Regions from separate parts of the Bradyrhizobium sp. ERR14 genome, predicted to be linked through region 1. Evidence: predicted binding sites of a transcription regulator. Region 1 holds the regulator's gene; each other region holds the start of a gene.
The links. The regulator PhoB, encoded in region 1, activates phosphate uptake and scavenging genes when phosphate is short. The targets are predictions, from matches to a motif close to TGTCATNNANCTGTCAT.
Positions count from the first base shown of each region.

Region 2: GGD62_RS12970 (DUF2794 domain-containing protein) is a predicted target of PhoB. The motif match lies at 3,272-3,288, and genes of this name have one in related genera.
Region 3: GGD62_RS23245 (STN domain-containing protein) is a predicted target of PhoB. The motif match lies at 1,748-1,764, and genes of this name have one in related genera.
Region 4: GGD62_RS00885 (DUF47 domain-containing protein) is a predicted target of PhoB. The motif match lies at 5,416-5,432, and genes of this name have one in related genera.

Region 1 covers NZ_JACIHD010000009.1:37,146-44,785, forward strand. The annotation lists gene pstA (phosphate ABC transporter permease PstA) at 1-69, shown strand, start outside; gene pstB (phosphate ABC transporter ATP-binding protein PstB) at 66-884, shown strand; gene phoU (phosphate signaling complex protein PhoU) at 896-1,612, shown strand; gene phoB (phosphate regulon transcriptional regulator PhoB) at 1,636-2,343, shown strand; gene GGD62_RS24110 (GcrA family cell cycle regulator) at 2,576-3,088, opposite strand; gene GGD62_RS24115 (aspartate aminotransferase family protein) at 3,545-4,753, shown strand; gene argF (ornithine carbamoyltransferase) at 4,753-5,676, shown strand; gene GGD62_RS24125 (Hsp33 family molecular chaperone) at 5,944-6,951, shown strand.
Region 2 covers NZ_JACIHD010000003.1:662,990-670,629, reverse strand. The annotation lists gene GGD62_RS12985 (ABC transporter permease) at 1-697, shown strand, start outside; gene GGD62_RS12980 (Bax inhibitor-1/YccA family protein) at 979-1,770, shown strand; gene GGD62_RS12975 (GNAT family N-acetyltransferase) at 2,101-2,631, shown strand; gene GGD62_RS12970 (DUF2794 domain-containing protein) at 2,840-3,208, opposite strand; gene GGD62_RS12965 (IS5 family transposase) at 3,689-4,513, opposite strand; gene GGD62_RS12960 (thioredoxin family protein) at 4,761-5,537, opposite strand; gene acnA (aconitate hydratase AcnA) at 5,772-7,640, opposite strand, start outside.
Region 3 covers NZ_JACIHD010000008.1:181,507-189,146, forward strand. The annotation lists gene GGD62_RS23240 (energy transducer TonB) at 180-905, opposite strand; gene GGD62_RS23245 (STN domain-containing protein) at 902-1,675, opposite strand; gene GGD62_RS23250 (filamentous haemagglutinin family protein) at 1,866-7,640, opposite strand, start outside.
Region 4 covers NZ_JACIHD010000001.1:177,038-184,677, forward strand. The annotation lists gene GGD62_RS00855 (hypothetical protein) at 1-282, opposite strand, end outside; gene GGD62_RS00860 (ABC transporter ATP-binding protein) at 638-1,393, shown strand; gene GGD62_RS00865 (ABC transporter ATP-binding protein) at 1,386-2,132, shown strand; gene GGD62_RS00870 (ABC transporter substrate-binding protein) at 2,188-3,408, shown strand; gene GGD62_RS00875 (branched-chain amino acid ABC transporter permease) at 3,485-4,348, shown strand; gene GGD62_RS00880 (branched-chain amino acid ABC transporter permease) at 4,350-5,318, shown strand; gene GGD62_RS00885 (DUF47 domain-containing protein) at 5,475-6,119, shown strand; gene GGD62_RS00890 (inorganic phosphate transporter) at 6,131-7,138, shown strand; gene sugE (quaternary ammonium compound efflux SMR transporter SugE) at 7,131-7,445, opposite strand; gene GGD62_RS00900 (peptide chain release factor 3) at 7,611-7,640, shown strand, end outside.

The sequences.
Region 1 (7,640 bases):
ATCACGCTCACCGTGCTTGCCCTGAACATTGGCGCGCGCATCCTCGGCGCCGAGAGGACTGCAAAATGACCGACCTGTCCGTATCCATGAGTTCCAACGCTCATCTGGCCTCGCAGCCGCTGCCGGAAGCCCCGGCCAAGGTGACGGTGCGCAATCTCAATTTCTATTACGGCGAGCACCATGCGCTGAAGAACATCAACCTGACGCTGGGTGCCAACCGGGTCACGGCCTTCATCGGCCCGTCGGGCTGCGGCAAGTCGACCCTGCTGCGCATCTTCAACCGGATGTACGACCTCTATCCGGGCCAGCGCGCCACCGGCCAGCTCATGCTGGACCAGACCAACGTCCTCGACCCCAGGCTCGACCTCAATCTGCTGCGCGCCCGGGTCGGCATGGTGTTCCAGAAGCCGACGCCGTTCCCGATGACGATCTACGAGAACATCGCCTTCGGCATCCGCCTCTACGAGAAGATCTCGAAGTCCGAGATGGACGACCGCGTCGAGAAGGCACTGCGCGGCGGCGCGCTGTGGAACGAGGTCAAGGACAAGCTCAACGCCTCCGGCCTGTCGCTCTCCGGCGGCCAGCAGCAGCGCCTGTGCATCGCCCGCACCGTCGCGGTGCGTCCTGAAGTGATTTTGTTCGACGAGCCCTGCTCGGCGCTCGATCCGATCTCGACCGCCAAGGTCGAGGAGCTGATCCAGGAACTGTCCGAGAACTACACGATCGCGATCGTCACCCACAACATGCAGCAGGCGGCGCGCGTCTCCGACAAGACCGCCTTCATGTATCTCGGCGAGCTGATCGAGTTCGACGACACCAGCAAGATCTTCACGTCGCCGAGCGACCGGCGCACGCAGGATTACATCACCGGCCGGTTCGGCTGAGGAGACGCGACATGGGTACTGAACATACCGCAAAGGCTTTCGACACCGACCTCCAGGAGCTCACCCGCCTGGTCGCCGAGATGGGCGGCATCGCCGAGCGCATGATCGTCGATTCCGTCGACGCGCTGATCCGCCGCGACGTCGCGCTCGGCCAGCGCGTCGTCACCATCGACGCCGAGCTCGACGCGCTGCAGAAGCGCATCGAGGAACGCGCGGTGCTCACCATCGCCCGCCGGCAGCCGATGGCGGTGGATCTGCGCGAGATCGTCGGCGCCATGCGCGTTGCGACCGACCTCGAGCGCATCGGCGATCTCGCCAAGAACATGGGCAAGCGCGTCGCCGCGCTGGAGACCGACTTCCATCCGCTGAAGCTGTTCCGCGGCCTGGAGCACATGACCGACCTCGTGCAGCAGCAGGTCAAGTCGGTGCTGGACGCCTATGCCGCGCATGACCTGCCGGCGGCGATGGCGGTGTGGAAGGGCGACGAGGAGGTCGACGCGATCTGCACCTCGCTGTTCCGCGAGCTCCTCACCTACATGATGGAGGATCCGCGCAACATCTCGTTCTGCATCCATCTGATGTTCTGCGCCAAGAACATCGAGCGGATCGGCGACCACGCCACCAACATCGCCGAGACCGTGTTCTACATGATCGAAGGCCAGGCGATCACCGACAAGCGGCCGAAGGGCGACATGACCACCTTCGCCACGACGGTCCCGAATACCTGAAGACTTGAAGGAGCGACGACCCGATGGGCGCACGCATTATGGTGGTTGAGGACGAGGAAGCTCTAACCGAGCTGCTTCGCTACAACCTCGAAGGCGACGGCTATGACGTCGAGACGGTCATGCGCGGCGACGACGCCGACACCCGCCTCAAGGAGCACATCCCGGACCTGATCGTGCTCGACTGGATGCTGCCGGGCCTGTCGGGCATCGAGCTGTGCCGCCGCCTGCGCACCCGGCCCGACACCAAGCAGCTCCCGATCATCATGCTCACCGCGCGCGGCGAGGAGAGCGAGCGGGTGCGGGGACTTGCGACCGGCGCCGACGACTACATCGTCAAGCCGTTCTCGGTGCCGGAGCTTTTGGCGCGCGTGAAGGGCCTGCTGCGGCGCGCCAGTCCTGAGCGGCTCGCGACGGTGCTGGCCTATGGCGACATCGAGCTCGACCGCGACAAGCGCCGCGTGGCGCGCTCGGGCCGGCCGATCGATCTCGGCCCGACCGAATATCGCCTGCTGGAGTTCTTCCTGGAGCATCCCGGCCGCGTGTTCTCGCGCGAGCAGCTGCTCGACAGCGTCTGGGGTCGCGACATCTACATCGACGAGCGCACTGTCGACGTCCATATCGGCCGCTTGCGCAAGCTGCTCAATCTCGGCCGCGAGCAGGACCCGATCCGCACCGTCCGCGGCGCCGGCTACGCGCTCGACGACCGCTTCGCGAAGGCGGAGCAGACGTAAGGTTTGCTGGCGTTGGCTTTGGCGGGCTGCCGCCGCATTCTCCGGCGTCGTCCCTGCGAAAGCAGGGACCCATAACCACAGGCAGTGGTTTGGCGAATACCCGGAGTGACCATCTCGCGCGACAACTGCGCCTTGTGGTTATGGATCCCCGCGTTCGCGGGGATGACACCGAGTTGGTTGAGCCGTCATCGTGTGACGGCTGCCGTCTTGGCGATCAGAGAATTCCGCGAACTCAGCGCGGACCCGGCTTCGCCGGCGCGCGCCGGCGATCCGCCGCCGGCTGATACGCCACGCGCGAGTGCTGGGCGCAGTAGGGCAGGCCGGACAGTGCCTTGCCGCCGCAGAAGAAGAAATCCGGGCTCGAGGGATCGCCGACCGGCCAGTGGCAGGTCGCCTCGTTCAGCTCAAGCAGCGACAGCCGCTGGCCCATCGGCACCACGTTGTCGTAGGTGACGGGTTCAGCCTCCACCTCGACCTCGAAGGCCTGCGCCAGCGCGGTGTTGCCGCGCGCGATGGGGCGGGTCACCCGCATCATGTGCTGCGCGGGACGCGCCTTGCGCGGCCGGGGCGCTGCCGATGAAGGGCTCTTGGCGCGGCCGGACAGACCCAGCCTGTGCACTTTGCCGATCACGGCATTGCGGGTCACATTGCCGAGCTCAGCTGCGATCTGGCTGGCCGAAAGTCCGGCCTCCCAGAGCTTTTTCAGCTGCTCGACGCGATCGTCGGACCAGGTCAAAACCGTCATTGCACCCTTTCCCTCGCTACGCGCCAGCCATCCTGGGGCCTCGCAGCGATTGCCTAAGCCTTCAAAAACCCGTGCCGTCAGAATCCCTTAAGGCTCGCCGGGCGCGTGACTGACGCCCGAACGTTTACGCCGGTACAAGAGGACTCTTGGGATCAGAACCGCTGCACGAGATGTCGTATCTGACAATCCAAACGCTACAATATGGCGTGACTCCCGCGCAAGAGTCCGCCGACTCGCTTCCACATGTTCCGTGGTGAAAACCCGCAAAATCGGCACCGCAAGACTACGGATTCAGCGTTTCCTGAGGCTTTCCGGGCGGCATTGACACCCGTCTTGCCAAGCATAAGATAGTCCCGCGTGCCGCCCTTAAAAGGCGGCACGTTTCGTTTTCCGGGCCGGTCGATGGTGCGTTGCGCAATGCACGCGTCACACCGTCCGCAACATTCAAGTGACATCATGACTAACAGCGCAGCGCCGCATTTGCTCCCCGTTTTCGCCAGAGCCGACCTCGGCTTCGAGCGCGGCGAAGGCTGCTGGCTGATCGCGACCAATGGCGATCGCTATCTCGATTTCACCTCGGGCGTGGCAGTGAATGCGCTCGGCCATTGCCACCCGCATCTGATCAAGGCGCTGCAGGAGCAGGCGACCAAGCTCTCGCACATGTCGAACCTGTTCCAGAGCCCGGACGGCGAGAAGCTCGCGAGCCGGCTTTGCAACGAAAGCTTTGCCGACTTCGTGTTCTTCTGCAATTCGGGCGCCGAAGCGCTGGAAGGTGTGATCAAGCTGGTCCGCCATCATCACTTCTCCAAGGGGCATCCGGAACGTTATCGCATCATCACCTTCGAAGGCGCCTTCCACGGCCGCACGCTGGCAACGCTGGCCGCGACCGGCTCTGCAAAATATCTCGAAGGCTTCGGTCCGCCCATGGAAGGCTTCGACCAGGTGCCGCATGGCGATATCGAGGCCGTCAAGAAGGCGATCGGCCCGCACACCGCCGGCATCCTGATCGAGCCGATCCAGGGCGAGGGCGGCGTGCGCTCGGCAACGCCGACCTTCCTCAAGGCGTTGCGCCAGCTCTGCGACGAGAAGGGCCTGCTGCTCGCCTTCGACGAGGTGCAGACCGGCATGGGCCGCAGCGGCGATCTGTTCGCCTATCGGCGCACCGGCGTCACGCCTGACGTGATGTCGCTGGCAAAGGCGCTCGGCGGCGGCTTCCCGATCGGCGCTGTGCTGGCGACCGCGGATGCGGCAGCCGGCATGGGGCCCGGCTCGCATGGCTCGACCTTCGGCGGCAATCCGCTGGCGATCTCCGCGGCCAATGCGGTGCTCGACGTCATGCTCAAGCCCGGCTTCTTCGACCACGTGCAGAAGATGTCGCTGCTGCTGAAGCAGAAGCTCGCCGCCGTGATCGACCGTCATGGCGATGTCGTCAGCGAAGTGCGCGGCGAGGGCCTCCTGATCGGCATCAAGGCCGTGGTGCCCTCCGGCGATCTCGTCGCGGCGCTGCGCAATGAAAAACTGCTCACGGTCGGGGCCGGCGACAATGTCGTGCGTTTCCTGCCACCGCTGATCGTGACCGAAGCCGAGATCGAGGACAGCGTCGGGCGGTTAGAGCGCGCCTGCGCCGCGATCTCGTCCAGCCAGACCAAGCGGGCGGCAAGCTGATGAGCAAGTCCCCGAAGCACTTCCTGGATATCAACGAGCTGCCGCTGTCGGAGCTCAAGACCATGCTCGCGGCGTCCTCCGCCATGAAGGCGAAGCAGAAGGCGCAGCAGCCGGTGCGGCCGCTCGAAGGCAAGACACTGGCAATGATCTTCGAGCGCCCGTCGACCCGGACACGCGTGTCGTTCGACGTCGCGATGCGTCAGCTCGGCGGCGAGCCCATCATGCTCACCGGTGCCGAGATGCAGCTCGGCCGCGGTGAGACCATCGCCGACACCGCGCGCGTGCTGTCGCGCTATGTCGATGCCATCATGATCCGTATCCTCAACCATGACGCGCTGCTGGAGCTTGCGGCCAACGCGACGGTGCCCGTCATCAACGGCCTGACGCGGCGCTCGCACCCCTGCCAGGTGATGGCCGATCTCATGACCTATGAGGAGCATCGCGGCCCGATCGAGGGCAAGACGGTGGCCTGGACCGGCGACGACAATAATGTGCTGGCGTCCTGGGCTCACGCCGCCGAGCGCTTCAAGTTCCAGCTCAATGTCGCAACGCCGCCGGAGCTCGCGCCGAAAAAAGTGATGCGCGACTTCATCAAGGCGACCGGCGCGCCGATCATGCTCGGCACCGATCCGGAAGCCGCCGTGCGCGGCGCCGACTGTGTCGTCACCGACACCTGGGTGTCGATGGGCGACAAGGAAGGCGAGCACCGCCACAACGTGCTCAAGCCCTATCAGGTCAACGGCAAGCTGATGTCGCTGGCCAAGCCCGATGCGCTGTTCATGCACTGCCTGCCCGCCCATCGCGGCGAGGAGGTCACCGACGACGTGATCGACGGTCCGCAATCGGTCGTGTTCGACGAGGCCGAAAACCGCCTGCACGCGCAGAAGGGCATTCTGGCCTGGTGCTTCGATGCGGTGAAGTAAGGGCGCTGCAAGCCCGACGGCCGCCTCACACACAACTGTCGTCCCTGCGAACGCAGGGACCCATACCGCGGAATCTCTCTTGTGGCGGGCTGGCGGAGGCGAGCGGTCTTCGCCAAACCGCATCCTGTGGTTATGGGCCCCGGAGCTGCGCTTACGCTTGTCGGGGACGACATCGAATTTGCCGCAACGTTGTGCAACCTTATCGCCCCCGAACCCACCACCCCGCGCCCCTTCCATTTCCCACCGACCGACCCCAGATAACGACCCATGGTTTCCCAATCCCCTCAGATGAAAGCCGGCCCCGAAGGCCCGGTTCGCGCGCCATCAGCGGTTCCGATCGATGACGCCGTGTTGCCCTACGAGGTCGACGCGCTCGACGTGCGCGGGCGCCTGGTGCGGCTTGGCCCGGCGCTCGACGAGATCCTGACCAAGCACGATTACCCCGCGCCGGTCGGCAAGCTGCTCGGCGAGGCCATCGTGCTGACGACGCTGCTCGGCTCGGCGCTGAAATTCGAGGGGCGCTTCATCCTGCAGGCCCAGACCGACGGCCCGGTGTCGTTCCTGGTCGTCGACTACATGGCGCCGGATCGCCTGCGGGCCTATGCGCGCTTCGATGCCGCGCGTCTCGGCGATACCAAAGATTCCGGCACGCTGCTCGGCCGCGGCCATCTCGCCATGACCATCGACCAGGGCCCCGACATGAGTCGCTACCAGGGTCTGGTCGCGCTCGACGGCGGCAGCCTCGAAGACGCCGCCCACGAATATTTCCTGCGCTCCGAGCAGATCCCGACGCGCGTGCGCCTCGCGGTTGGCGAGGAATGGCGCTCCAACGACGGCGGCAAGCATCGCTGGCGCGCCGGCGGCATGCTGATGCAGTTTCTGCCCAAGGCGGCGGAGCGCGCGCGGCAGGCCGATCTGCATCCCGGCGATGCCCCTGATGGCGTCGAGGTGCACAGCGTCGCGGAGGACGACGCCTGGGTCGAGGCGCGTTCGCTGATCGAGACCGTCGAGGACGTCGAGCTGATCGATCCCGAGCTCTCCGGCGAGCGGCTGCTGTTCCGCCTGTTTCACGAGCGCGGCGTGCGCGTGTTCAATCCGATGGTCCTCAAGGCGCAATGCTCCTGCTCGCGCGATGCGGTCGCCGCGATGCTGAAGAGCTTCTCACCCGACGACCGCGCCGCCATGGTCAAGGACGACAAGGTCGTCGTCACCTGCGAGTTCTGCAGCTCGGTGTATGATTTCACACCGGACGAGGCGGGCGTCGAAGGCGCGTAGCGAGCTCTCGTAGGGTGGGCAAAGGCGCATTTGCGCCGTGGCCACGAGCGCTCGACGGCGGCGAAAGACGTGGGCACGCTTCGCTTTGCCCACCCTACGGCGCCTGCCCTGTGTCGCGCTCTGTCAATCCGCTTCGCTAAAAATATTCCACTTTACCGAAATTCGGTTTCGGCGTATGTGTTGCCCATCCCGGCTCACCCAAGAGGGGCGACTATGTGGTCGTCACTGTCGCGAGCCGGGCTTGCGGTGGACGCGGCAGCGTCGGCACGAGAGGTGCGGGCAGGGCGGGTAGTCCCTGTGAGCCCGAGGCTTCGTGCGGACGAGCGGCGCTGTTCAGTTCGTCTCGCCACATTCTTTCGGCAACGTCGACAAGGCCGGGAGATAATGTGGTGACCAGCGAATGCGCGTACGGCAAAACCGTGTGGTCCTGGCCGTCGTTGCTACGGTCAAGCCGTTCGAAGATGCGCGCGAGCCCAACCGGGCAGACGGCATCGTCAATTCGAACGGCGAGGGAGGCCAGAGGGAAAGTTCGGCTCCCGGGAGATCACGGCATAAGCCGTCCAACCATCGCGCAGGGAAGGCCGAGTGATCGGCGACACCTGTATGCTGCTGTGCGGTCTTCTTGCGTGCGCTTTTCGCGCAGCAGACCGCGGGTGCCAGCCGGCACCCGGCCTTCCCTGCGCCCTCTT
Region 2 (7,640 bases), on a different contig from region 1:
GATCGCCGACGGGCTCGGCCTCAAGCTCGGCGACGAGGTCGTGGTCAACGTGCTCGGCCGCGACATCCCGGCCAAAATCGGCAATCTGCGCACCATCGACTGGCAGGGGATGGGCATCAACTTCGTTCTCGTATTCTCGCCGAACGCCTTCAAGGGCGCCCCCCACACCCACATCGCGACGCTGACGGAAACGGCCGGAACTGCGGCAGGCGACGGCAAGATCATCAAGCAGGTCGCCGACGCCTATCCGATGGTGACGAGCGTGCGCGTGCGCGAGGTGATGGAGACGGTCGGCTCTGTCGTGACCAATCTGGCGCTGGCGATCCGCGGCGCCAGCGCCGTGACCCTGATCTCGGCGATCCTGGTGCTCGGCGGCGCGCTCGCCGCCGGCCATCGCCACCGGGTCTACGATGCGGTGATCCTGAAGACGCTGGGCGCGACGCGGCTGCGGCTGCTCGGGGCCTATGCGCTGGAATACCTCCTGATCGGGCTCGCGACCGCGGTGTTCGGGGTGATCTCCGGCAGCATCGCGGCCTGGATGATCGTGACGCGGCTGATGACGCTGAGCTTCGTCTGGCAGGCCGGCAGCGCGGCCGGCGTGGTCGCGGCCGCGCTCGTCGTCACGGTCGGACTCGGGCTCGCGGGCACGCTGCTGGCGTTGAACAAAAAGCCCGCCACGGTGTTGCGGAATTTGTGACAAAATGTAGCGGATGGCTGCACGAGAGCAGAATCGCACGATTTCTGCGATTAACCACGACTGCCCGTCAGGTTCGCGTCAGGATTGCCGCCAAGGGCGACATTCAGCCGCGCGTGGAAGGTTGCAGCTAATGTGTTAGTTTCCCACATATCGAATGGGTTCGGAGCCCCGATTGTTAGCCAAAATTTAGTCGGTTGGCGTCGGTATCCGAGATAGAGTTTGACGAACCGGCGGCATGGCGACCCTCGTGCCGGACCGGACCAACCAACGGGAATTCGACCATGTCGGACCTAGACCGTAACTACGCTTCTCCTTTCGGCAGGGCCGCCGGGCGTGTTGACGCCGCGACGGTCGATGCCGGCCTGCGCGCCTATATGCTGCGCATCTACAACTACATGAGCATTGGCCTCGCCATCACCGGCCTTGCCGCGCTCGGCGTCTACATGGCTGCCGTGACCGACGTTCCGACGGCGGAATCCGTCCGCGTCGGCAAGCTGTTCCTGACCCCGTTCGGCTACGCGATGTTCGTCAGCCCGCTGAAATGGCTGTTCATGCTCGCGCCGCTCGCCATGGTGTTCGTGATCTCGGCGGGCATCAACCGTCTCGCTCCCTCGACCGCCCAGATCCTGTTCTGGGTGTTCGCGGCGCTGATGGGCATCTCGCTGTCGTCGATCTTCCTGGTGTTCACGCACACCTCGATCGTGCGGGTGTTCTTCATCACTGCGGCCACCTTCGGTGCGCTGAGCCTCTACGGCTACACCACTAAGCGTGACCTGACCGGCATGGGCTCGTTCCTGTTCATGGGCCTGATCGGCATCATCATCGCGAGCCTGGTGAACCTGTTCCTGGCGAGCTCGATGCTGCAGTTCATCGTGTCGGTGGTCGGCGTGCTGGTGTTCGCGGGCCTCACCGCCTGGGATACCCAGCGGCTGAAGAACGACTACATCTACGGCTACGCTTCGGCCGGCGGTGACATCGCAGAGCGTGCGGCCATCACCGGCGCGCTGTCGCTGTACCTGAACTTCATCAACCTGTTCACGCTGCTGCTGCAGCTCCTCGGTCAACGCGACTAAGCGCAACGACGAGGGAACGGATACGAACCCCGGCCGAAAGGCTGGGGTTTTTGTTTGGGGGGTGGGGTGGCGCTTGTAGCCCGGATGGAGCGCAGCGCAATCCGGGACAGTCCTTTCCGCGGATAAGGCGGCCCCGGATTACGCTTCCCTCCATCCGGGCTACAAGGCCACGAGTGCCGCCTCTTCCTCCTCGTCATTGCGGGCGCAGCGAAGCAATCCAGAGTCCCTCCGCGGATGCATTTCTGGATTGCTTCGCTGCGTTCGCAATGACGGGTGGGGCAACACCGTTGCCCCTTTCAGCGGAAGCGGGAAGGCTCTAATCTTGCCGCCATGTCCGCACCTGAAATCAGGCCTACAACCGAGGCCGACCTTCCCGCCATCACCGCCATCTACCAGCAGGCTGTCCGCGAGGGCACCGCGACGTTCGAGCTGGAGCCGCCCGACCTCGTGGAGATGACGCGCCGTTATCGCGCGCTGGTCGACGGCGGCTATCCCTATTTCGTCGCTATCCTCGACGGCCGCGTGGCCGGCTATGCCTATGCCGGCGCCTACCGCCCGCGCCCGGCCTACCGCTTCACGGTCGAGAACTCGATCTATCTCGATCCCTCCTTCCACCGCCGCGGTGTCGGATCAAAGCTGCTGGAGCGGCTGGTCGCCGAATGCGAGGCGCGCGGCTTCCGCCAGATGATCGCTGTGATCGGCGATTCCGCCAATGCCGGCTCGATCGGCGTGCACACCAAGGGCGGCTTCAAGATGATCGGCACGCATCCCAATGTCGGGCTGAAATTCGGCCGCTGGCTGGATACGGTGATGATGCAGCGCGACCTCGGCGAGGGCGCGAAGACGGTGCCGACAAAGTAGGTCTCGTAGGGTGGGCAAAGCGATACCCGGGACCACCGCGAGACAAAACCCGGATGTCGCTGCGCTCATCCGGGCTACGAAGAATTCGCCACATCACTGCTGTCGTAGGGTGGGCAAAGCGAAGCGTGCCCACGATTCGTGGCGATAGAGAAAGGACGTGGGCACGGCGCAATGCGCCTTTGCCCACCCTACGGCACCGTCTATGTGGCTACACCACCGCCAATTTCCGATCGATCACCAGCAGCACGCGCTCCAGCTCGTGGCCGCGGCGCAGGATCAGGCCGGTCGCCGAGATCACGCTGTACATGCCCTGCTTGCGCGCCAGCCGCGGATCCTTCTCGATGCGATAGATCGGCACTTCCGAGGCACGGCGATAGACCGAGAACACGGCGCGATCCCTCAGGAAGTCGATGGCATAATCGCGCCATTCGCCGTCGGCGACCATGCGGCCGTAGAGATTGAGAATACGATGCAGCTCGAGCCGGTTGAACGTCACCCGGCTCAGTTGCGTCGCCGCCGCGGCGGGGCGGGCCGCCGCGCGCTGCTCGCTCGGATCGGCATCCTCCGACAGACTCATGGAGCGCTTCCTCATCGCACGGCATGACCCGAATCCGCGAAGACCGTCCCCGGAACCTGGATCATGACAGCTGCATGATTGCGCCAACCGGCCACCCCCGCAAGGGGCTCCTGATTCAACCGGTCGAATCGGTTACGAATCGGGGCACACGCTATGGTGGAACTCCCTCGCGGCAAACCGTCACGGGATCGTTAGCAGGAATCATACTCTCGCCGCTTTTCCGCCTAGCGACTGCCGCCCTGCATTGCGAAAAGACTCATGTGCGTTGACCCGGTCCTTTCGGTTCCGGATTCCTCAGCCCCCAGCCCCCCGGGGTCGAACAGGATCGGGTCTGTACGCGCGACAAGGAGGGCCAACGCAAGTTGGTCCTTTTTTGTTTGTGTCGGGATGTTTCTGCCCCGGCGAAATTCTCCTCTCATCAGCGCCAACAGTCTCTCCCCTCATCCTGAGAGCCTGACTCAAAAAGGCGCGTAGATGCTTTCAGGGTGCGGCCAGGCGGCGAATTAGGAGCCTCAGATGGGCGGCGAGCAGCCAGGCGCGCTCGGTGGCCGCAGAGCCTTCGAAGTCTTTGGAGAGGCGCCGGCATCTGCCGAGCCATGCAAAGGTCCGCTCGACGACCCAGCGCCTGGGCAGGAGCTGGAAGCCTTTGACGCCGCGCGGCCGCTCGACGATCTCGATCGTCCAGGGCCCGCAGTCTGAGAGTGCGTTGAGGAGCTGTTTGCCGCGATAAATCCGGTCGGCAAAGACATGCTGAAGCGTTGGGAAGCGGCCTCGCAAGTCCTTCAATAGGGGAACGGCACCGTGGACATCTTGGATGTTGGCAGGATGAACATATGCAGCCAGCAAGTGGCCGTCGGTGTCGGTCACGATATGGCGCTTGCGCCCATGGAGGCGCTTGCCGGCATCGAATCCGCGTGGTCCGCCAGCCTCGGTCGTCGAGGCGGTCTGGCTATCGATGACGGCGGCTGTCGGTCTTGGCTTTCGTCCCAGCTTCCGGCGCGACTTGCGAACCAGAGCTTCGGCAATCTCCTGCCATCTACCCGTGTCGCGCCAAGCGTAGAAATATCCCTGCACTGTCGAGTACGGGGGAAAATCCGTCGGCAAGGCTCGCCATTGGCAGCCACTCCACAGGACATAGAAGATCGCCTCGACGATCTCGCGCAGATCGACCTTCCGCGGCCGGCCCAATCGGTGTCGCGGCGGCATCTTCCGAGCGATCAGCGCCCACTCGGCATCGGTCAGATCGCTTGCGTAACGCAAGCCAACGCGCTGATACTGCAGACGAGCGGTTTTGGTCCACGGCATGGTGTCCTCCCTCGAATCTTTGCAAATCCGAAGGAATCACAAGCCCGCCAAAACCGCTCACTCTTTTTCGGTCAGGCTCTGAGGAGCCGCGCGCCCTTCGCGCGTCGTCTCGAAGGATCGAGGCCGGGCTGCGTGAGCGGGGCCTGCATGGTTCTCACGGCGATGCGAAGCATCGTCCGGTAGACGCGCGCAAGAGCGCGCTCCTCACCATGAGGGTGGCAGTGAGTACGACGCTAGAGAATTGAAATCAGTGCAGCGACGTGTAGGCCGCACCCAGCATCGTGCCGGGCTTCTCGCGGCTGCCGTCCTGGACATAGACCACCGCGCCGTCGACGCCGTCGCGCGTGAGGTTCTCGATCGGCACCGTCCAGCTTTCCGAACGCCCGGTCCAGTCACCGACCTTGAGCAGGTTGCGCACCACGTTGTGATAGGTGACCTGCTGTCCGCGATTCTCGCCGCGGGTGATCGCGATCGGGACTGACTTGGCGATCGAACAGATCCAGACCTCGCCATGCGAGACGGCCGGCTCGTTGCTCGCCGCCACCGATACGTTGATCTGCTTGCCCGCGAGCGACATCGTCACCGGCACGCTCATCACGCCCGTGCCCTTGTCGGTCTTGCCGATCGCGCTCTCGATGCCGGCACGATCGCTGCCGATGACATGGGTGGAGCCGTTGACCACAACCTGCGGCGTGTAGACCTCGCGGTCGCCGCGCATGCGCGAATAAGCACGCTGCCGTGCAGAGAAGCGCGAATCCGCCAGCGTGTCCTTCCAACCCAGATAGTCCCAATAGTCGATCGGCATGCTCAGCGCGATGATCGACGGGTCTTTGGAGAGATCGCCGATGATCTGGTCGGCGGGCGGGCAGGAGGAGCAGCCCTGCGAGGTAAACAATTCGACAACGGCGCGGGGATCGGCTTCGGCAGGACGGATGACGGCGACGATCGCACAGATGCCGAGAGCTCCCGACCAGAGAGCACCGGACCAACGTGAAACCAGATGAGAAGCCGTCATTGTTGTCATGTCGAACGCCGCACACCATTGCTCGTGGGAAGGAGAACTTATCGCCGGATGGTCACCGTAGTCTTACGGGGCGCGACACACCCGACCGCCCAGGCCAACCGTCCGAAAGGAGGTTTTCCGCCGGGCGGGCCCATCTGGAGCATGCCGCAAACGCACGAAGGCGGCCTTGTGATAGGCCGCCTTCGTTTAACCTTCTACTCACGTCGCGGTGAGCCACCGTTCACAAATTCGCGCTTAGGCCGCGAGCTTGCGCAGCACGTAGTGCAGGATACCGCCGTTCCGGTAGTAGTCGAGCTCGTCCAGCGTATCGATGCGGCAGAGCAGCGAAACGCGCTGCAGCGAACCGTCGCCGGAGACGATCTCCGCGGTCAGCTTCTGGCGCGGCTTGAGATCGCCGACCAGGCCACGCAGCGTGACCTTCTCGTCGCCCTTCAGGCCGAGCGACGACCAGGAGGTGCCCTCCTCGAAGGTCAGCGGCAGCACGCCCATGCCGACCAGGTTGGAGCGATGGATGCGCTCGAAGCTCTGGCAGATCACGGCGCGCACGCCGAGCAGGCGCGTGCCCTTGGCGGCCCAGTCGCGCGAGGAGCCGTTGCCGTATTCGGCGCCGGCGAACACCACCAGCGGCACCTGCTCCTGCTGGTACTTCATCGCGGCGTCGTAGATCGACATCTGCTCACCGTCGGGCCAGTGTTTTGTCAAACCGCCCTCAGGGATATTTCCATCCGCGCCCTTCAACATGAAGTTCTTGATGCGGATGTTGGCGAAGGTGCCGCGCATCATCACTTCATGATTGCCGCGGCGCGTGCCGTACTGGTTGAAGTCGGCGGGACGCACCTGGTGCTCGCTGAGATATTTTCCAGCCGGAGAGGTAAGCTTGATCGAACCGGCCGGCGAGATGTGGTCGGTGGTGATCTTGTCGCCGAACATGGCGAGGATGCGGGCCTCGACGATGTCGGTGACCGGCTCCGGCTCCTTCTTCATGCCGTCGAAATAAGGCGGGTTCTGCACATAGGTCGAAGACATGTTCCAGCGATAGGTCTCGCTCTCGACGGTCTTGATCTTGCGCCAGTTGGTGTCGCCCTTGAACACGTCGGCATACTTCTTCTTGAAGATCGACGCGGTCACGAACTTCTTCATGAAGGCGTTGATCTCCTTGGTCGTCGGCCAGATGTCCTTGAGGTACACCGGCTTGCCGTCCTTGCCCTCGCCGAGCGGCTCGACGGCGAGGTTCTTGGTGACGCTGCCCGCGAGCGCATGCGCGACCACCAGCGGCGGCGAGGCCAGATAGTTCGCCTGCACGTCGGGCGAGACGCGGCCTTCGAAGTTGCGGTTACCCGAGAGCACGGCCGCGGCGACGATGCCGTTGTCGTTGATCGACTTCGAGATCTCCTCGGGCAGCGGACCGGAATTGCCGATGCAGGTGGTGCAGCCGAAGCCGACCAGGTTGAAGCCGACCTTGTCGAGATCCTTCTGCAGACCGGAATCGGCGAGATAGCCGGCGACGACCTGGCTGCCCGGCGCGAGCGAGGTCTTCACCCACGGTTTTGCTTTCAGGCCCTTCGCGGCGGCGTTACGGGCCAGCAGGCCGGCGCCGATCAGCACGCTCGGGTTCGAGGTGTTGGTGCAGGACGTGATGGCGGCGATCACGACGTCGCCGTGGCCGATCTCGAAGTCCTTGCCTTCGACGGCGAAGCGCTTGCTGGGCTCCTCGGCCTTCTTGTACTCGGTGCCGAGAGCGAGCGAGAAGCCTTCGGCGACCGACGGCAGCGCGATGCGGCCTTCGGGACGCTTCGGACCGGCCATCGACGGCACGACGTCGGCGAGATCGAGCGTCAGCGTCTCCGTGAACACCGGATCGGCCGACTTGGCGGTGCGGAACAGCCCCTGCGCCTTGGCATAGGCCTGCACCAGCGCGACGCGCGGCGCCGCACGGCCGGAGGTCTTGAGATAGTCGATCGCGGCGGCGTCAACCGGGAAGAAGCCGCAGGTCGCGCCATATTCGGGCGCCATGTTGGCGATCGTCGCCTTGTCGGCGACCGAGAGATTGTCGAGGCCGGGGCCGAAGAACTCGACGAACTTGCCGACCACGCCCAGCTTGCG
Region 3 (7,640 bases), on a different contig from region 1:
CCAACATACTCTGGTATTTCCGGCGCAAACATTGCCTACGCAACTACTGCAAAAGGTTCGGAAGGTCGTAGCGTTGCCGGGCTACACATTTATGACACAAGGCGCGAGCGACGACATCGCGTCCGGCCCGCCACTGCACGAATGCCTGTCCATCGCCCAAGCACGGACTTCATGACGGGTCAAAATTCGAGCTCCAGATGAATATTGAGCCGATCCGGCAGCTCGGGCGGAATCGGCGGCAGCGGCTGGGCTCGCCGGATGGTCTCGATCGCCTCCTTGTCGAGCAGCAATTGACCCGAGCTCGTCCGAACCCAGACGCCGAGTAGCGTACCATCCCTGGCCATGGCGAACTGCGTAACGACCGTTCCTTCAAGGTGCATCGCGCGCGCCGCGTTGGGATAGCGCTGATAGCGCGAAACGTGCCGAAGCAGCGACTGCTGAAATTTGATGGCGGCACTGCTGGCAGGTCCGCTCACGGCGGACGGCGCCGACATGACATTTGAGGGCGGAGCGTCTCCGGGCGTGAAGCTTCTCGCTTTCGGGACCGGAACGGGATCGTCGGATGGCGTCGGATTTGGATCCTTCAATGGCGTATCGGCGCGGCTGGCGACATTTGCCGTTTCCGGTTTAGAATCCGAAGCGACTGCTATCGGAACGGCATCGGGCCGCGGAAGCAGCTGAACCTGCACGATCGCAGCCGACTGTTGTCCCGGAGAGCCGGCTGGCACTTGCATCCTGATCCAGTAAACGCCACCAACGAAAAGAACGGCCGCCAGGGCGGGAATACCCAGCAGGCGATAGAACTCTCCTGATGGCGAGGCGGCATCCAGGTCGTCGTCTCGATAGGATCCAAAGACCGCCGCTCGTCCCTTCTCGTTTCCGGGGCGGACATCGCTGTCGCTCATTGCAGGGACTTCACCATGATGACGACGCGGACCGGCTGTGGCGTATTCGCTGGCGCCGGCTTGCTGATCGTCAAGCCCCGAAGCGCCGCCGACACCGCAAGATCCCGTTCATGGTCCCCGGTCGAGCGGAATAACTCGGTGCGTTCGATCGTGCGCGCGGGATCGATCCAGATATCCAGCACCGCGCGATAATTGCCATCGCGCGTCCTTGCGTTCTTTCGAAGTGCATTCTGAATGTCCATCTGCACTCTTTGGCTATAATCCTGCAATCTGGCGGCGTCGTCGGCATCGCCGGTCTGACGCACGCGCAATCTTCCCAGGAACAGGTCCGATGTTGCGAGCGGAGCCGCCGGAGGTGCATAGCCGACACCTTCTGCGCTGGGAAGAGCAAGCGTGATGGCGTCGGGACGAATATAGCGCACCTTCAGCTCCGTGCCCGCGAGCAGCAGGTTCAGCGCTTCATCGGCGGCATACGTTCCTTCAACCGCGACCGACGTTCGACCGACCGCGGAGTTGCTTTCATAGAGCACTTGAATGCCGGTGATCTGTCCATAGGCTTGCAGCGCACCAGCCAGGGACTGTGCCGGAATGCGGAATGCGATCGGCCTTTCCGCACGCGCCACCCGGTCTTCTTCCGCGGCATTGGCGCCGAGGATGACCGTCATCAGCCAGGCGGGCAATAGCACCAGCAAGCGGAACGCGGCGCGGCGACCGCCTCGAGGACCGTCGGCATCCGACGCCGCGACGCCATGCAATGTAACTGCTTTCATCGTGCTGCTCTTGTCGACCAGAAACCGCACTTCGGCTGTTTGGATCGTTGAAGCGCGGGCGATGCCTCCTCTATATCGTTTGCATGACAGTGATCTAACCGGTGCATCCGGCCGGGCGGGCCCCACCCGGCCGATCGATACGAACCGGCACGACCGGACGTCGGACCCGGATGCCTGCCCGGGCCCTGCCTTAGAGCGACGCCTTGCGCCCCAGCCGCTGCAACAGCACGGCTCGCTCGTCCTCCGTCAGGTTCTTCAACTGCTCGGCCGTGAACTCGCCATTGCCGAGCACGCGGAACATGCCGTTCGGATCGTAGCTCTGCTTGTCGGGCGCCCGCCGCTTCTCATCGTCGCCGGCGTCGGGCTGAGGAGACTGACCGCCGCCGCCACCACCACCGTACCCGAGAACTTCGACGATGATCACCGACGGCCGATCCGAAGATCCCTGCTTGGTCACGTCCTTCACGGCGTCATTTGCAGCCTTGTCCTTGGTATCGATCGCGAGCGGCGCAGTTTTGACCTCCGCCTTCGGCACTCCTTTGCTCTGGCCCGACACCTGGATGTTGTCCACGTTGACGACGAAGCGCGCCGCAATGAGGATGTCGCCGCTGACGCGGATGCCGGCGTCGCCGGCATTCACGGTACCCTGGGGAGCGATCAGGTTGACGTCACCTTCCGTCACCCCGGTGAAGCCGATGATCGTTCCGATGCCGCTTCCGGAGATATCGGCCTTCTCGATCACGCGCGTGACGGCATCGAGATCGGTCTGGATCTCCGGTGCCGACGGCACGCGCGCGGTCTTGGCGCCGCGGCCGGCGTCGATGTCGCCCTGCGTCGACCAGATGATCTCGTTGCCGCCGGCAAAGGTCAGGATACGCGAGCGGTTCACGGTGACGCTGTCGCGCGCAAAGAGGTTGATGTCGCCCGGTCCCAGTGTGACGAGGCCGAACTCCACCGGCGCCGGCTTGCCGAGCGCAGCAACTTGCAGGCCGCCACCGGGGGTCAAGACCTCGATGCTGCCGCCCGACATGGTGCGGAACTTGGCATTTCCGGTCCTGACGTCGCCCGCCCAGTCGCTGCCCGGGAACAGCGTCTCGATCGCGGCATAACCGCGATTATAACCGCCATTGCGTGGCTTACCGCTCGTGTCGGGTGTGTTCTGGTCATCGCCTGCGGCCCGTAGCTCCTGCATGTAGACCTGCCGAACGAAGCGTTCGCGCACCAGCATCGGCAGGGTCTGGAATTTGGTCCAGGCATCAAGCGGAGACAGCTTCTCGCCGGTCACGTCCTCCACGAAGGAGACGATGCCGGTGCGGGTCCTGTGCGGCCCGGAGGAACGTTGCTCGAATGCGTCGGTCAGATAGAGCGGTACCACCGTGCCGTCCGCCAACGTGGTCTTGAGATAATCGGGCATCTTCCCGATGTTTGCCGGATCGAGATAGACCGCCAGGAACGCATCATAGGATGGTTGCTTGCCCTTGAGGCCCGCCATCACGGTGATCGCCGCGCTCTGCTGAGGCAGGCCGAGGATCTGCGTGAAATCCTTTGGCCGGTTGTTGGAATCATATTCCTGATTGCCTGTGCTGAAGATCGCCAATTCCGGCGCGTATACGTCACGGCCCGCGCTCACCTGCATTGCGCCCGGTCCCTGGACAAAGATCGAGCCTCGCACCGGGCCGCCGATGATGTCGTTGCCGGCCTCGAGTAACGACACGTCGGTCGGATGAACGTTGCGCAGTGAGTAGTTGATGTTGCGGATATCCGTGCCGGCACGGAACCAGGTCTGCTCGTTGGCCATGACGCCGGCCGTGAGGATCGAGCCGCTCTGGGTTATTAGCGTTCCAACGATCGATCCGTTCAAGGCATAGACACGGCTCGGCTCGTAGTCTGCCTCGTTCGGCAGATGGTCGGGATTGCGAAGGTTGTACAGATGCAGCGTGTGGCCGGCGATATTGCTGGCCGGCGCGGAGAAGGGATTGACCAGGACGTTGTGGAGCCCGCTCAGGGTGTCCGGCGAGGAACCGCCGAGGTTGACCGGAGAGGAAACGGTGCCTCCCACAGGCTCGAACGGTGACGGAATCATCTCAAGCGCAGCGCGGGACATGACGATTTCGCCGACGAGGACGTCGTTTGCGGCGAGAAGCCGCAGCTCCGGATTTCTGCTCGGCATCGTGTACAGCGTGCTGTTCAGCACGGAGCCGTTCAGCGCCGTGACGCGCGTTTTCGACGGATAGATATTTGCGGCCAACGAGTTCACATTCGCAAACACCTGCAAGGCCGGCGTCGTTATGTCCTTGGACAGATATGTCGCCTGCCCGACCAGGATCACGTCTCCGCCCGTCGATGTCAGGTTGAGCGCGGTGCGCTCGCTTTGACTGCTCATGAACGTCAGTTCGTGGGACATCCCCTTGCCGACCAGAAGCGGATCGAGGACCGTTTGCAGCCGCAGGTCGCCTGCGGTTCGCACGTCCAGGGTTGCGTCACCGAGCGACAGGATCGGGGCGATCGGATAGGTGACGATTTGCGTCCCTACCAGCGCCTTGACATCGCGCCCGACCGCAAATTCACCAGCGGTAATCGTTCCGGCTCCGCGCCCGATGTAGTAATAGCCGGCGCGAACGGCGCCGCCCGCCTCAACGGTCATCGCGCCGCCGTTGCGCAGTTCCAGGAGCTTTGCCTCCGTCGTGGAGCGCCCGCCCCGCACACGGCCATTGGTCGGCAGCGCGACCGTCAGATTGTTGAGATCGCCATCGGCGCGGACCTCGACATTGCCGCCGCCGAGCGCGCCGACCCCGCGCAGGAAGTTAGCGTAGTCAATCCACCAGGAGCTTTGTTGAGCCGGCATCTGGCCGTAGGCGGAATGAGCCCAGGGACCGAAGACGTAGGCGTTATCCGTCGCTCCCTGCCGGTTTAGCCACTCCGAATAGTGCTGCATCTGCGAGCGGTCTGCCGGCAGGGCCACGTCGATATTGCCGCCGACCGCAACGGCGAGATGGCCGCCGCCCACCCCGTAGGTCGCGTTCGCCGGCGCGGTGGTGAAATCGTTGAACGCGGCAAGATCGCGCCGGCCGGCGGTATAGATCGAGGCGCCGCCCTTGAGCTGCAGATCGCCACGCGCCGCGATGCTGACGTCGCCGGTGCCGGTGCGAACCATGGTGATCGGATTGACGGTGGTCGTGGTCGGCCCGGGCTTGGTCGTCGCATAGAGCGAAGTGATGGTCGCAAGATTGGGGACGATCTTCGTCAGGTAGAAGTCCTTGAAGGTCGAGTACTTCGTGATGACGTTGAGGCGGCTACCGCCGCTGGCGGCCGTGCTGGTCCATCTGAAGTCGGCCTGCGGTTGCGCCGGATTGGTGTTCAGGCCCTTCGCGGCGGCATAGTTGTTCCAGAGGTCGAGCACGTAGCCGTAGGCTGGATCCGTCGGCAGACCGAAAGAAATCTGCGCGCTGGAATTGCTGTTGAGACGGGTGCCAGAGGTGGACTCCAGGCTCGCAGGCCAATCGGCGGGATTCATCGTCGTCGAACCAGGCGCACTGCCCGCGCCAAAGCTGGCAACCGAGTCGACAAGAGCGGTCGCGGCGACGGAATTCAGGCCGCTGACATAGGTGTAACCCGCCTGCTCGCTGAGCGTGATCTTGCCCGTCGCGCCGCTGGCGAGGCGCGTCGGGTCGGCGCTTTCGCCCATCGGCGTGGCGCCCGCGACGAGCCCCAAGCTCCAGGACGGCACCGCCACCCTCGAGCCGTCCGGCTCGGTGATGGAGGGGAACAGGACCGAATAAGCGAGCGCATTCGGCGCACTTGCGCCCGGCGAGTTGGCCTCTGCGCTATAGGGAACACCGACCAGCGTGGGCGGCGCCGTCACGGTTTCGGTCTTCCTCGTGCCGACCGTCGCAAAGGTGATACCGGCATAGACTGAAGGGTTGGTTGTGCTCGCGCTGTCGTAGGGCGAGAGATTGGACGTGGTACTGGTGCGGCCGACGTTGAACACCATGCTCAGGTTCGTCGAGATGGTGCCTTTGGCGGCGACGTATGTCGAATCCAGCGGGTTGGCGAACTGGAAGAAGCCGTCCGTCACGCTGCCCTTCAGATCGATATTGCCCCCGGCGCGCATAGTCAGGACGCCCGGCTCTCCGAGAATGCTGCCGCCGGTGCGATAAGCCATGGTCGTATGGTCACGGAGCAAAGCGCTTTCCTTGCCGGCAACCACATAGGCCTTGCCCAGTACCGGCTCGATCGCCATCACGCCAGCCGCGAGCGCCGAGGCCTGATTGACCACGCCTGCGCCGAGATTCCAGTTACTCTTGAGCACGATGTCGCCGGAAAAATTGAGCTCCATGCCCGCGCGCGCGTGGAAGTTCGACTGGCTCGTCAGTGAGCCAAGATCCGCATAGCCGGCACTGACGTCGAAGTCGCGCACGAATTCGACCAGCGTGCCGGCGCCGTAATCTGCCAGCACATTGAGCTTGCCCGCCGCGGCCTTCGTGAGATCGAGTTCGGCCTGGCCGCCGCTATTGACGGTGACGCCGACGAAGCGCGGATCGGATGCAAGCGTCGCAAGGTCGAAGCGTTTGTAGCCCTCCAGCACGATCTCGCGCGCGCCGTTGATCGTGCCGGCAAAGCTGACATTCACCTTGTCGGCCCCTGGCTGCTCGATGACGGGCGCACGCAGGGTGACCTTGCCGCCTTCGCCGCCCGCCACGTCGATCACGCCGCCCAATACCCGCAGCACGCCGTTCGAGATTCCGAGTGTGACCCGGCCGGAGCCGAGCCCGTCCACCGTGTCGGTCGCACCTGCCCGCAGCAGCGCCGCATTCGTCACGGTGAGACCCTGGCCGCCATAGATCGAGATCGAGCCGCCATAGGTCGCACGCGCGTCGATCGAGCCTGCGACGGTCACCGTTCCCTGATCGGCAGCCAGCGCGAATTCCTCGGCCGTGGTCGCACCGTCGAGCGTGACGTCGCCGGAACGAATCCGGAAGCTGCGCGATTTGGTGAAGCCGGCGCCATTCAGGCGCTGGTTGAGCCCGCCGAAATCCGACAACGCGGCGATGTCGAGCGAGAAGGAGCCGCCGCGTTTGCCCGCCGCGGCCCTGGCATTGATCGTGCCTTCCAGCGTGACCTGGCTGCTGTCCTGTTCGATCGCGAGCGTGCCCGCACCGCCACCGATGGGACGTCCTTCGGAGTCGCGGGCCGAGCCGAGATCGAGGGTCGCGCCGGACGCGAGCAGCACCGAGCCGCCGCGGGCCCCCAGCGAGATGGTTCCGGCATCGGCATATTCGGACACGTCGAAGAACTTCTTCTCGAAGCCCCCGACGTCGATCCGCGAACCCGCCGCGAGATTGACGTTGCCATTGGTGGCGTTCAGCTTGACCGTTCCGCCAAGCGCGTCGATGCGTCCGGCGAAATCGACGGCGCGGCCGGTGAGCGTCCAGCGGGAGCCGAGGCTGTCCTGGTCGCGCGCAGGGCTAGCCGTCCCGTGAGCGGCAACCGTGAGGATTCCGGTCGTGGTGACCGACTGCTGGCTGCCGCCCCGGCCGGTCATGACCGGCGCTGACAGAGTCACCGCCGCGCCGGCGACATCGAGCGAGCCCTTGCCTTCGCCGGTAATGCGTGTCGTTCCCGTCAGCACGATGGTGTCGAAACCACGCAGTGCCTTGGCGCCCTCACCCAGGGTCAGCTCGGTTGCCGTGAGCTTCAAACTGCCATGACCGGCGCCAACCGGCTCGCTGAACGTGCTCGCCGTATTTTCCAGCACAACCCGATTGCCTTTCACCGCGATCTCGCTGTTGCCACGGCCCACCAGCCCTGCGGCATCGAGCGTCACGGCCTTGAGGCCCGACAGGTCCACTGCGCTGTGGAAATCGATGGTTGAATAGCTGCGCAAGGTCAGGTGCTGGGTGTTGTTGAGCGCGGCCAGTGCCGCGGCATCGAGCACCAGCCCGCTGCCGCCGCCGAAGCCAATCCG
Region 4 (7,640 bases), on a different contig from region 1:
CCGCGGCCCGAGATAATCGTCGAGCAGAACACCCTTGCCGGTATGCCCATAAGCACGGGAGATGCGCGTGCCTTCGCTTTGGATGGTGAGGCGTGGCGCCGGCGTCGAAGCGTCCACCGTATAATAGATGAGATCGGACAGCTCTTCCTCGAGCCGCGCAGGCTGATATTCCCAAACCGCCGGCGCGATCTGCTGGCTCGCGTAAAGTCGCAGCCACGTGTTCAGGAGATCACGCTGCCTGATCGACTTGACGACGGACGGAGCGGCGCTGGCGAAATCCAAAACGATAATCCCGGAACGTCAAAACCCGCACATGATGCCGTGTGCGGGAAAATTTTCTATGAAGGCTGGCGTGCCGGACGAAAGACCGTTAACGACGGCTTGATGACCGGTGCCTTGCGAACCGGGAGGCCGGGCAGGCACGACATCAAAACATCTCCGACTAAGGGAGCATTTGTATCCCAGCCGGAGACCTGATCTGCTCAGCTTTCCGCCTTGCCTAACCCCCGTCACCTCCGGCATATTCCGCGCCCGGAGGCGGCGTTCCGGATGGGCTCCAAGGATAGGCTCCAAGGCCCCCGGAAAGCCGAAGCAACAAGGATAGCCACGCGGCTCGCGCGGGCAGGGGGAAATCTGTTTGGCCGATGAGTTTATTCTCGAAACGGAAGGCTTGACCAAGGAGTTCGCGGGCTTCTTCGCCGTCCGCGACGTTGCGCTCAAGGTTCGCCGTGGGAGCATTCATGCGTTGATCGGCCCGAACGGCGCCGGCAAGACGACCTGCTTCAATCTTCTGACCAAGTTCCTGAAACCGTCCGCCGGAAAGATCCTCTACAAGGGGCAGGACATCACCGCGATGGCGCCGGCCGACGTGGCCCGCATGGGGCTGGTTCGCTCGTTCCAGATTTCGGCGGTGTTTCCGCATCTTACGGCGCTGGAAAACGTCCGTGTCGCGCTTCAGCGCCAGCACGGCTCTTCGTTCGATTTCTGGCGCTCCAAGTCGGTGCTCAACCGCTTCAACGATCGCGCGCGCGAATTGTTGAACGATGTCGGCCTGAACGAGTTTGCCAACACGCCCGCGGTCGAGATGCCCTACGGGCGCAAGCGTGCACTGGAGATCGCAACCACGCTCGCGCTCGACCCGGAGATGATGCTGCTGGACGAGCCGATGGCCGGCATGGGCCACGAGGACATCGACAAGATCGCGGCGCTGATCAAGCGCATCTCGGCGAAATACACCATCCTGATGGTGGAGCATAATTTAAGCGTCGTGGCCAACCTGTCCGACATCATCACCGTGCTGACGCGCGGCCAGGTGCTCGCGCAGGGCCATTACTCGGAGCTCACCAAGGACGAGCGCGTCAAGGAAGCCTATCTGGGAGCCGGTCATGCCTGACACTGCGATCGCCGAGGCTCCGGCCAAGGCTGCGACCGGCGGAAACATCCTTCAAATCCGCAACCTGGAAGCCTGGTACGGCGAGTCTCACATTCTGCACGGGATCAACTTCGACGTGAACGCGGGCGAGGTCGTCACCCTGCTCGGGCGTAACGGCGCCGGCAAGACGACCACGCTGAAGTCGATCATGGGCATCATCGGCAAGCGTACCGGCTCGGTGAAGTTCAACAACCAGGAGATCATCCGCGCGACCTCCGACAAGATCGCGCGCATGGGCATCGCATTCTGCCCGGAAGAGCGGGGCATATTCTCCAGTCTCGACGTACGGGAGAATTTGATGCTGCCGCCGGTGGTCCGCGAAGGCGGGCTGCCGCTCGATCAGATCTTCGAGCTGTTTCCGAACCTGAAGGAGCGGCTCAACAGCCAGGGCACCAAGCTGTCCGGTGGCGAGCAGCAGATGCTCGCGATCGCGCGCATCCTGCGCACCGGTGCGAGCTTCCTGATGCTGGACGAGCCGACCGAGGGCCTTGCGCCGGTCATCATCCAGCAGATCGGCCACACCATTGCGCGGCTCAAGAAGGAGGGTTTCACCATCCTCCTGGTCGAGCAGAATTTCCGCTTCGCATCCACCGTCGCCGACCGTTACTACGTGGTCGAGCACGGCAAGATCATTGACGGATTTTCCAATGCGGATCTTGCCGCCAACATGGACAAGCTCCACACCTATCTCGGTGTGTAGCCGAGCAGACCGGACGTGCAAGAGTAACTATCAAAGGAATATTGGGAGGCGGATTATGAAGCACAGCATTTCGGCAATGTTGCTCGGGACGGCCCTGGCGCTCGGCGCGGCAGGTGGCGCAGTTGCGCAGGACAAGAACATCAAGATCGGCGTGCTGACCGACAATTCGGGACTCTATGCCGATCTCGGTGGCTCTGGCTCGACCGTCGCCGCACAGATGGCGATCGAGGATTCCGGGCTCGCTGCCAAGGGCTGGAAGCTCGACCTGATCTCCGCCGACCATCAGAACAAGCCCGACATCGGCTCCACGATTGCTCGGCAATGGATCGACGTCGAGAAGGTCGACATCTTCATGGATGTCCTGAACTCCGGCGTCGCGCTGGCGGTCAACAATGTCGTCAAGGAGAAGAATTCGATCCTGATCGACACGGGCGCGGCGACGTCGGATCTCACCAACGCGCAATGCTCACCGAACACGATCCACTGGGTCTATGATACCTATATGCTGGCCAACAGTACCGGGCAGGCGCTGGTGAAGGCGGGCGGCGACACATGGTATTTTCTCACCGCGGACTACGCCTTTGGCCATGCCCTCGAGCGCGACACCGCCGCGGTCGTGGTGAAGTCGGGCGGCAAGGTGATCGGCAATGTCAAGCATCCCCTGAATACTGCCGACTTCTCGTCGTTCCTGCTTCAGGCGCAGGCCTCCAAAGCCAAGATCATCGGCATGGCGAATGCCGGCGGCGACACCACCAACACCATCAAGCAGGCGGCGGAGTTCGGCATCGTCTCGGGCGGCCAGAAGCTTGCGGGCCTGCTGCTCTTCATCACCGACGTGCACTCGCTCGGTCTGAAGGTGGCGCAGGGCCTGAACTTCACCGAGACCTTCTATTGGGACATGAACGACGGTACGCGCGCGTTCTCCAAGCGCTTCTCCGAGCGCATGAAGAACAAGGCGATGCCCTCGATGGTGCAGGCCGGCGTCTACTCGGGTCTGCTGCACTATTTCAAGGCGCTGGAGGCGATGGGCGGCAATCCGCATGACGGGGCCAAGGTGGTCGCCAAGATGAAGGAGATGCCGACGGACGATCCGCTGTTCGGCAAGGGGACGATCCGCGGGGACGGTCGCAAGCTGCATCCCGCCTATCTGTTCGAGGTCAAGAAGCCCGAGGAATCCAAAGGGCCCTGGGACTATTACAAGCTGATCGGCACGACGGCCGCGGATCAGGCGTTCCGGCCGCTGTCCGAGAGCGTCTGTCCGCTCGTGAAGAAGTAAGTGTGACGATGCGAGCCGGCGCAACGGCGCCGGCTTGCTCTTGGGGAACGACGAGAAGGGACCGGGTGCGGGATCGATGCAGGCTCTATACGCTCAGCTACTGGTGGGATTGATCAACGGCTCGTTCTACGCGCTGCTCAGTCTCGGGCTTGCCGTGATTTTCGGCATGCTCAACATCATCAATTTCGCCCATGGCGCGCTCTACATGATGGGCGCCTTCGTTGCCTATTTCCTGTTGAGCCTCGGTGGCATCAACTACTGGTGGGCACTGCTGATCGCACCCGTGATCGTCGGCATCTTCGGCATGATCCTGGAAAGGACCATGCTGCAATGGCTGACCGGGCTCGACCATCTCTACGGCCTGCTCCTGACCTTCGGCATCGCGCTGATCGTGCAGGGCGTGTTCCAGAACTATTTCGGCTCCTCCGGTCTGCCTTACGCCATTCCGGACCAGCTCAAGGGCGGCATGAATCTGGGCTTCATGTTCTTGCCGATCTATCGCGGCTGGGTGGTCGTGTTCTCGCTGGTCGTATGTCTGGCGACATGGTTCCTGATCGAGAAGACCCAGCTCGGCGCTTACCTGCGCGCCGCCACCGAAAATCCGACGCTGGTGCGCGCCTTCGGCATCAACGTGCCGCGCATGATCACGCTGACCTATGGCCTCGGCGTCGGCCTTGCCGCGCTCGCGGGCGTGCTGTCGGCGCCGATCAACCAGGTGCGACCGCTGATGGGCGCCGACCTGATTATCGTGGTGTTCGCGGTGGTCGTGATCGGCGGCATGGGTTCGATCATGGGCTCCATCATCACCGGATTCGCGCTCGGCGTGATCGAGGGTCTGACCAAGTATTTCTATCCCGAGGCCTCCAACACCGTCGTGTTCGTGCTGATGGTGCTGGTGCTCTTGGTGAAGCCAACGGGATTGACGGGAAGGGCGGCCTGATATGACAACCCTGACGGACGACACGCTGCCGGTGACCCCTCGCGCGATGCGCGACGAGATGATCGCTTTCGTAGTGATGGCGCTGCTGCTGGCGTCGGTACCATTCACGGGCGTCTACCCGTTCTTCGTGATGCAGGCGCTGTGCTTTGCGCTGCTCGCCTGCGCCTTCAATCTGCTGGTCGGCTATGGCGGCCTGCTGTCGTTCGGCCACGCCATGTTCCTGGGGACCGCCGGCTATTGCTGCGCGCATGCGCTGAAAGTGTGGGCGTTGCCGCCTGAGCTCGGCATCCTCGTCGGCATCGCCGCGGCTTTCGTGCTCTCGATCATCACCGGCTACATCTCGATCCGCCGCCAGGGCATCTATTTCTCGATGATCACCCTGGCTCTGTCACAACTCCTGTACTTCATCTACCTCCAGGCCCCGTTCACCCACGGTGAGGACGGCATCCAGGGCATCCCGCAGGGACGCATGTTCGGCGTCTTCGATCTCTCCAAGCCGACGGTGCTCTATTACGTCGTGCTGGTCGGGTTTCTTGCCGGCTTCCTGTTGATCTACCGCATCATCAACTCGCCGTTCGGCGAGGTGCTGAAGTCGATCCGGGAGAACGAGCAGCGCGCGATTTCGCTGGGCTACCGCACCGACCAGTACAAGTTCCTGGCCTTCGTGCTGTCGGGAACGCTGGCCGGTTTTGCCGGTGCGCTGAAGGTCTTTGTGGCGCAGAACGCCTCGCTCACCGACGTCCATTGGTCGATGTCGGGCGAGGTCGTGCTGATGACGCTGGTTGGCGGCCTCGGAACCATCTTCGGCCCCGTGGTCGGTGCCTTCGCGATCATCGCCATGCAGCAATATCTCGCCGGCTTCGGCCAATGGGTGACGGTGATCCAGGGCTCGATCTTCGTGGTCTGCGTGCTCACCTTCCGCCGCGGCGTCATCGGCGAAATCGCGCATTACTTCCGGAGATCGCTCTAACTGGTTGATTTTAAATCGGTTTGCCGGCCGCTTGAAAGCGGTGGATGATCCGGCTCCGCGGGCGTGAGATGACACGCGCGCGGATCGAAAATGGTCTATGACAGTTTCATGACGGCCTGACAGGGCCGGGCCATTTCCAACCGGTAGCCTACCCCCATGATGCGATGGTTTCGTGCTTTCCTGCCCAAGGAAGAACGGTTCTTTGACCTGTTCGACCGGCATGCCCAGACGGTGATCCAGGGCTCCATCGCGCTCCAGGGCATGCTGAACGGGGGCGAGGAGACGCCGGTCTATTGCCAGCGCGTCAACCAGTTCGAGAATGATGCCGACAACATCACCCGCGAGGTGCTGACGGCGGTGCGCCGCACCTTCATCACCCCGTTCGACCGCGGCGACATCAAGAACCTGATCACGTCGATGGACGACGCCATCGACCAGATGCAGCAGACCGCCAAGGCGGTGATGCTGTTCGAGGTCCGCACCTTCGAGCCGCCCATGCGCGAGATCGGCGGGCTATTGATCGAATGCGCCAATCTGGTCGGCCGCGCGCTGCCGCTCATGCAATCAATCGGCCCGAACGTCGCCATGCTGACCGCGATCACGGAGGAGCTCGGCAAGCTCGAGGGCCGCGTCGACGATCTCCACGACATCGGTCTGAAGGAGCTGTTCCTCAAGCATCGCGACGGCAATGCGATGGACTTCATCGTCGGCGTCGAGATCTACGACCACCTCGAGAAGGTGGCGGATCGCTTCGACGACGTCGCGAACGAGATCAACAGCATCGTCATCGAGCAAGTTTAGGGCAGGCCGCTGTGGATGCCGCGTTGGGTCTTCCCGTCCTGGTCGGCTTGATCGCCGTCGCGCTGCTGTTCGATTTCCTGAACGGCCTGCACGACGCCGCCAATTCGATCGCGACCATCGTCTCGACCCGCGTGCTGCGGCCGCAATTCGCGGTGTTCTGGGCCGCGTTCTTCAATTTCGTCGCCTTCATGGTGTTCGGCCTGCACGTCGCCCAGACCATCGGCACTGGCATCATCGATCCCTCGATCGTCGACGCCCAGGTGATCTTCGCGGCCCTGGTCGGCGCCATCGTCTGGAACCTCGTGACCTGGGCGCTCGGCATCCCGTCCTCGTCGTCGCATGCGCTGATCGGCGGGCTCGTCGGCGGCGGCATGGCCAAAGCCGGGATCTCGGCTGCGGTGTGGAGCGGATTGAGCAAGACGGTGCTGGCGATCGTGCTGTCGCCGCTGATCGGCTTCCTGCTGGCGATGATGCTGGTGGCGATCGTGTCCTGGGCCTCGGTGCGCTCGACGCCATTCGCGGTCGATCGCGCCTTCCGCATCCTGCAATTCGCCTCCGCCTCGCTCTATTCGCTCGGCCATGGCGGCAACGACGCGCAGAAGACCATGGGCATCATCGCGGTGTTGCTCTATTCGCAGGGCCATCTCGGCAGCGACTTCTCGGTGCCGTTCTGGGTGGTGCTGTCCTGCCAGGCGGCGATGGCGCTGGGCACGCTGATGGGCGGCTGGCGCATCGTCCGCACCATGGGCCTGCGCATCACCAAATTGACTCCCATGCAGGGCTTTTGCGCCGAGACCGGCGGGGCCGCGACTTTGTTCATGGCGACCTATCTCGGGGTTCCGGTCTCCACCACGCACACCATCACCGGCGCCATCGTCGGCGTCGGCGCCGCCCGCCGCGTCTCGGCGGTGCGCTGGAACGTTGCCAGCTCGATCGTCTACGCCTGGGTAATCACGATCCCGGCCTCGGCCATCGTGGCGGCGCTGACCTGGTGGGCGGTCAAGATCTTCGTCAAGTAACCAGCTTCAGCCCGACGATCCCGGCAACGATCAGGGCGATGCTGGCAAGACGAAGGGCGGTGGCCGGCTCCCCGAACAGGACAATGCCGAGGGTCGCGGTGCCGACCGCGCCGATGCCGGTCCACACCGCATAGGCGGTTCCGACGGGCAGCGATTTGAGGGCGAGGCCGAGCAGGATGACGCTGCCAGCCATGGCCGCGAGCGTGACGACGGACGGAACAAGTCTGCTAAAACCCTCGGTGTATTTCAGGCCGATCGCCCAGGTGATCTCGAGAAGACCCGCGACGAACAGGATGCTCCAGGCCATGACGACCCTCCCTTCAAGGCAGGGTCGTCCCCGCGGCTGATGGGCGGGGAGGCCGTCCTCCCCCAAGGCCAGTATGGCCAAGGCCGATATGGGGCTGGCCGGAAGGCTCCGCAATCACCAAATGAGGCTTGATCAGGCCCGTTTTCCCTGCCACACGCTCCCGCCATGTCCGACATCGCCACCACCACAGCCGAA